Regions from separate parts of the Blautia sp. JLR.GB0024 genome, predicted to be linked through region 3. Evidence: predicted binding sites of a transcription regulator. Region 3 holds the regulator's gene; each other region holds the start of a gene.

Region 1 (2,276 bases), on a different contig from region 3:
GGATTCTCCGGATCGTCGAATTCCAGAAGCCCGCTTGGGCGAAGAAGCAGACATCCGTAGTAAGCGCCTATCTTTTTGCCGGTAAGGGGAGCTGTCACTTTCTCCTTTAACGTGTCGAAACCTATGCGGTCACGGAGTACCTCCAGAAAATGGAGCACTGTCGTCTCACCTGCATAGGGTTCTTCTAACTGCATATAATTATTTGCTCTGGTGCGAATATCGTCTGCGTTCTTCATATCATCATTGACACGTTTTATCACATGATGACAGGCAGAACAGAGTGTTACCAGATCCTGGCCTTTTTCTTTGGCCTCATTGAGAGCACGGACGGAAGAAAGTTTTGTGGCGATCTCGTCAGTGCCCAGCGGATAAACTCCGCCGCAGCACTGCCAGTTTTCAATTTCTTCCAGTTCAAATCCCAGTGCCCTTGCAGAAGCTCTGGCATAAGCATCCAGCTCAACTGCTTTTGTTTTCAGGGTACACCCCGGATAATAACTGTACTTCATAGTTCCTCCTGTTAAAAATCCTGTTTTACAGTTCTATCTGTTTGATAACTTCTTTCAGTGCATTGGCACTTGCCTGAAGTTTTGCAATCTCTTCTTTGTTCATTCTCATCGGCACTTTGCCCTGAATACCGTTCGGTCCAACCAGAGTCAGTGTGCTGACGCAGACATCCTCAATGCCGTATTCCCCGTGCATCATGGATGAAACCGTTGCGATGGAATCGGAGGATGCCAGCAGGATTCCGCACAGCTTACATACTGCCGCTGATACCGCATAGAAAGTAGCGCCTTTGTTCGCAATCACCTTGCCGCCGGATTTCTGCACATAGGTCAGCATCTCGTCCTTATCAAGCTCTTCCACGTCTTTGCCCAGGTTCTTTGCCAGTTCATAATACTCATCCAGGCTGACACCTGATATATATGCTCCAGTCCAGGGGATGAAGGAAGTATCGCCGTGCTCACCGAATACATAAGCGTGGATGTTCTTCTGAGCAACTTTAAAGTGTTCAGACAGTCCGCAGCGGAGGCGCGCCGTATCCAGAATCGTTCCGGAACCGATGATCTGATTCTCCGGCAGTCCTGAGATCTTTGTAAATACATAAGTCATAATATCAACAGGATTGCTTACAATGATGTAAAGCGCGTTTGGCGCAGCCTTTACAATTTCCGGTGTAATGCTCTTTAAAATATTCACATTTGTCTGTGTCAGCTCAATTCTTGTCTGACCCGGTTTGCGGGCGATTCCTGATGTGATGATCACAATATCGGAATCCTTTGCATCCTCGTACTCTCCGGCAACGATGTTGATCGGATCGCGGAAACAGGTACCCTGTGCGATATCCATAACTTCTCCGGCAACCTTTTCTTTGTTGATATCAATCAATACGATCTCTGATGCGATATCCCCGTTAGATAATGTGTAAGCAATTGTTGAGCCAACGCTTCCGGCTCCGATGACAGTAATTTTACTACTCATGCTTGCTCCTTTCCCCTTCCCTTGGGTGGTCCTTATTGTCTTTTTTTTAACAATTAATATTCAAAAAAATGTGAAATCACAAATTCTATCTCTCTGAGTATGTTTTTCTGTTAAAACATATTTACTCATCCCCCCTGGTTTCAGGGCCTTTTGAGAAGAATCTGATTTCGCGCTACGAATTAAGGATATCATATTGATAAGAAATTAACAACAACTTTTTAACGATTTTTTGTACTTTTTTGCCTCATCTACTACGTTAATGTAGAAAAGTGCACTTTCGGCCATCTTGTTTTTTGTGCGTGCATTCAAAAAATTAAAAATGCTTAAATTACTTGTATTTTTATGCGTGCAATTTATTTTTGGACTTTTTTTGTCGATTATTTTTTCGATTATTTTCCTGGAATATTGGGGCAGATTCATGTATGTATACAAAAAACAAAAAATGGTTTTTTCTGAATTTATCACACATTTTTAAGGTGTGCTTACAAAAGCACGCTGTATTCAAAAAAAGACTGCCCCTGCCAGCTCCGTCATTCCGGCACCGCAGGGGCAGTCTTTTTATCTATCAAACATGTTAGTTTAAATATCTTTTATCGGAAATTCCACTGTCACCACAAACAGATCCGCATCCACTTCAATCCCGAACACACCTCCGCACGCCTCTGTAAAACTCCTGGCAATAGAAAGGCCCAGTCCGCTTCCGCCGTCGGTACGGCTCTCATCTCCGCGTACAAACCGCTCGGTAAAATCAATATCCGACGGGATCTCCTCCTGGGAAATATTTTTTACCGTGGCCC
Region 2 (2,276 bases), 110 kb from region 3:
TTCGGCTGTACTTTCTTGCCCATGAAATCGCCTGTGTTGATGATGTAGCAGTCTACATTTTTCTCTTCAACCAGTTTTTTGAATTTCTCGTAGTCATCAGCTAACGGATATGTTCTGAACGGGTTAGCGTAAGGAACAACAACCAGCTTATTCGGGTCAACGCCCGGTGCAAGACGCTCTGCTGAAGAACGTTTTGTAGCCAGAGTAGCGCCCATTACAGATGCTAAAGAAGCACCTTTTAATTTCACTACCGGCGGAATGGTCGGGTCTTTCATGATCCAGAAGATTGCGTTAACCGGCTCGTCGATCTTGTCAACGCGGTTCGGTGCCCACAGTTTGGATTTGATCGCACGTCCGTTACCATTTCTGATATCTTCTGTTACAAGCTGGATGTTTCCATCCTCGTCTAATGTAGCAGAGTTATTCATGGATGTCAGAAGGAACTTGTTGTCATCGCATCCTGCAGGATAATCCTGAGTTTTATCGAAGTATGTAGGCTCTAACGCTACGGAAGCACAAGTATCTGTGTTGATGATGAATGCATCATCATGCAGAACCTTGATCTCGTATTTGCCATTGTGTTTTGCATGTGTGATGGTAGATTTACCTGATCCTGACAGACCGTATACAGAAGCAACGTATTTGGAACCGTCAGCCAGTGTGTACTCTTTCTGTCCGCCGTGGCATGCTGCATAACCATTTCTGTTGGCAATTGCCCAAGCCATGGTCAGAGTACCTTTTTTGTGCTCACCGAAGTATCTCATACCAAGGATACAAGCACAGTTCTGGTCTGTGTTGAAGTAGCACAGAGTCTGCGGATCGCTTAAGCAGCTGAAGTCAACGCCCGGACGGCTTGCAGGTGCCCACTGAGGATCTGAGAAGATAAAAATATCTGCTTCTTTTCCGCCGCCTACAGGCTGGGAATTTTTATACATTTTTACATAGTCATCAGACATATACTGGAAGTTCAGCATCCAGGAGTACATGATGTTCTCTTCGCCTTCCGGAATCAGCAGGTGAGCTTTTACCATGAATTCTGGGTCCAGACCTACATATACCTCTGCATGATACATGGTTTTCCAGCGGGCTTCATAAATAGCATCCATAGCCACTTTGTCAAGAGCCGCGCAGTCAACACCTGGTTCTCCGGCAATACGGCGTGCTGCTGCATAACGTCCTGTGATAGCACCATCGTTGAATAATAAAACTTTAGCATCTCTCTCAAGACCAAACTCTTCGCCTCTATAAACAGGCATATCTGTAACGACTGTTCCAGGTGAGTTCTTCGCTAATTCATATGCCTCTTTTAATGTGTTAACCTTAACAACATTGTTGCCATAGAATGCTGCTTCAATAATGGAACGAGTTTTGCTGAAGCCAGTTTTGCCTGCTCCAATCTCGTTGATTGGGTAATATGCTTTTGTTGACATATGGTTTCCTCCTTAATCTTATCTCAAAGTCAATTTATTATCTCATGTTAGTTTTTAAAAGTCAATACTTTAACAATGTATTTTCTTGACGATTTTTTTACATTTTATAGAATTTTTATTTTTTAAATTCCGAGCACATTTTTTACTGCGGCAGGCATATCAGGAACGTCCACCACGGTATCGTGCAGAACAGGGGCTGTACGGATCTCCTCAATGGCATTGGGAACCTTCACATTTGCAATTTTGGACAATTCATCCACCAGCTCGAAATCACCCATAGCATCATATTTGCTGTCAATGGCGTTCATGACGCTTCTTGTGAATTTAAACGGACTGGCTGTGGAGGCAATGACCGTCTTGGTGCTGTCCCCGGTCTCATCTGTGTATTTTCCGTAAACACAGGCAGCAACCGCTGTATGGGTGTCAATCACGTAGCCTGTATCCTCATAAAGAGCCTTTATAGCCTGGGCAGTCTCCTCCTCTGTAGCAAAATTGCCATAGAAATCAGCAAGCTGGCCGCGCATTTCCTCTGTGATCTGATAGGTTCCGCCCTTGGTAAGCTGCTCCATCATCTCCCGGTTTTTGTCCGCATTTTCCCCTGCAATGCGGTAAATAAGCCTTTCCAGGTTGCTGGATATAAGGATATCCATGGATGGAGAGGAGGTCAGAATGAAGTCACGGTTCCTGTCATAGCTTCCGGTAGAGAAAAAGTCAAAGAGAACTTTGTTCTCATTGGAGGCACAGATCAATTTATCGATCGGCAGGCCCATATTCTTGGCATAATAAGCTGCCAGGATGTTTCCGAAGTTTCCGGTGGGCACTGTTACGTTAATTTTTTCACCATCT
Region 3 (2,276 bases):
AAGGACAGCTCCCGGATAATTCAAAAGGTACGTCTCCAGCCAGGAGATAGAGTCCATATCCAGATGGTTGGTAGGCTCATCCAGAAGGATGATATCCGGTTTTGACAGCAGCAGGCGGCCAAGGGCCACACGGGTTTTCTGGCCTCCTGACAGGGTGGAGATTTCTTTTTCAAAGTCACTCTCCGGAAAGCCGAGTCCCTTCAGTACGCCCACAAGCTCACTTTTATACGCATAGCCGTTCTCCATCTCAAACTCATGGGTCAGCCGGGAATACGTCTCCATCAGGCGGTCCAGCTCCTCCCCTTGGGCGTGCTTCATCTGTTTTTCGGTTCTGCGCATATGGAGCTCCATATCCAGAATATGCTGTTTGACCTGGAGCAGAGAGTCATAGATGGTGAGCGCGCTGTCCAACTCCTGATGCTGGGCCAGATAGCCGATGGTCCTGCCCCTTGATAAGATTACCTCTCCGCTGTCCGCGGGAATCTCCTGCATGATGATGCGCAGCAGTGTGGATTTTCCTGCTCCGTTGATGCCCACCAGGGCGGCTTTTTCGCGTTCTTCTATATGGAAGGAGGCATCATGGATCAGATTCATGCCTCCGAACGATTTTTCAATGTTTTGACATGCCAGTATCATTTTATACGAATCTCCTTTATCTTTTGGTTCACCCTTCCTATTATATCGGAAATTCAGAATTTGACAACAGATAAAAACAACAATAACTGGAATTGTATTTGACTTTATTTTAACAATTATATATAATATTCCTATATGAAACAGAAAACTTAGACATAAGGAGGGTAAAGTCGTGGACGAAAAATGCATATCGAAAGCAGTCATCAGAAGACTTCCCCGATATTACAGATATTTAGGAGAACTTTTGGAAGATGGTGTGGAACGTATTTCCTCAAACGAGCTGAGCAGCAAGATGCGCGTGACCGCATCCCAGATCCGCCAGGACCTGAACAATTTCGGAGGATTCGGGCAGCAGGGATACGGCTATAATGTGCAGTACCTGTACACAGAGATCGCCAAGATTCTGGGGCTCGACAGGACCCACAACATGATCATCATCGGAGCCGGCAATCTGGGACAGGCACTGGCCAATTATGTACAGTTTGAAAAGCGCGGATTTAAAGTGGTGGGTATATTTGATGTGAATCCGGTTCTGAAAGGTATCTCTATCCGTGGGAACGAAATTCTTATGATGGATGAACTTCCCCAGTATCTGAAGGATAATGATGTTCAGATCGCAGCGCTGACTCTGCCTAAGAATAACGCGGAGGAGACAGCCAACCTGCTGGTGGAAAACGGAATCAAAGCCATCTGGAATTTCGCACATCTGGATCTGGAGGTCCCGGAGGATGTCATCGTGGAAAATGTACACCTTTCTGAGAGCCTCATGCGATTGTCTTATAACCTGAATTGTTATGTGACCGAACATAAAAAGTAAGAAAAGGCTGCTGCGGAATTTTTGCGGCGGCCTTTTGCTCTGCAGGAAGGTTTGACAGACGTCCCTGATTCATACCGGAATAAGAGAGGAGTGTATGATATGAAACAAATCGTAACCGGCGGACAGATGAAGCTATTGGATGAATACACGATCCACGAGATTGGGATTCCCTCCCTGGTACTTATGGAGCGGGCAGCTCTGAGTGTCTGTCAGGCACTTCGGGAGGAAAATTTTCCTTTGAAAAGAGTTCTGGTGCTCTGCGGTACCGGAAATAACGGTGCGGACGGCGTAGCGGTGGCCCGTATGCTCCATATGACAGGTGTCTCGGCAGATATCTGTATACTTGGAAAAAAGGACCATTATACAGAAGAAATGAGAAAGCAAGTGAAAATTGCAGAAAATTATCATATATCCTTTGTCAAGAATGCAGTACCTGCTGAATATACTACTATAGTAGATGCTGTCTTTGGTGTAGGTCTGTCCAGGGAAGTGGGCGGAAAATACAGGGACACCATCGAAGCTCTGAACCGGTCAGGGGCAAAGGTCATGGCAGTGGACATTCCATCAGGTATCAGTGCTGATACGGGGAAAGTGCTGGGCTGCGCAGTGAAGTCTGATGTGACAGTCACCTTTGCTTATGAGAAGGCAGGTCTTTTATTCTACCCGGGCGCATCCTGCGCGGGCAAGGTAAGGACGGCTGATATCGGAATCTACAGGCTGCCTCAGAATGATTTTGAACTGTCCATACAGAGCTGTGAGGAGAAGGATCTGTGCCGGATTCCGGCGAGAAAGCCGGACGGGAACAAAGGAACTTTCGGGAAAA

The links. Region 3 encodes Rex, which represses fermentation and respiration genes when NADH is low (regulators of the CRP and FNR family bind a similar motif). Its sites were predicted from a motif close to ATTGTTAANTANTTAACAAT; they were not measured.
Region 1: the regulator Rex is predicted to act here: its motif matches at 1,672-1,691, upstream of V8Q34_RS20910 (L-lactate dehydrogenase).
Region 2: the regulator Rex is predicted to act here: its motif matches at 1,488-1,507, upstream of V8Q34_RS02680 (phosphoenolpyruvate carboxykinase (ATP)).

The regions. Positions count from the first base shown of each region.
Region 1 covers NZ_JBANBF010000012.1:4,320-6,595, reverse strand. Annotated here, with positions in the region: gene V8Q34_RS20915 (CoB--CoM heterodisulfide reductase iron-sulfur subunit B family protein) at 1-506, opposite strand, end outside; gene V8Q34_RS20910 (L-lactate dehydrogenase) at 532-1,479, opposite strand; gene V8Q34_RS20905 (sensor histidine kinase) at 2,059-2,276, opposite strand, start outside.
Region 2 covers NZ_JBANBF010000001.1:582,005-584,280, reverse strand. Annotated here, with positions in the region: gene V8Q34_RS02680 (phosphoenolpyruvate carboxykinase (ATP)) at 1-1,430, opposite strand, end outside; gene thrC (threonine synthase) at 1,553-2,276, opposite strand, start outside.
Region 3 covers NZ_JBANBF010000001.1:694,411-696,686, forward strand. Annotated here, with positions in the region: gene abc-f (ribosomal protection-like ABC-F family protein) at 1-636, opposite strand, end outside; gene V8Q34_RS03140 (redox-sensing transcriptional repressor Rex) at 809-1,453, shown strand; gene V8Q34_RS03145 (NAD(P)H-hydrate dehydratase) at 1,553-2,276, shown strand, end outside.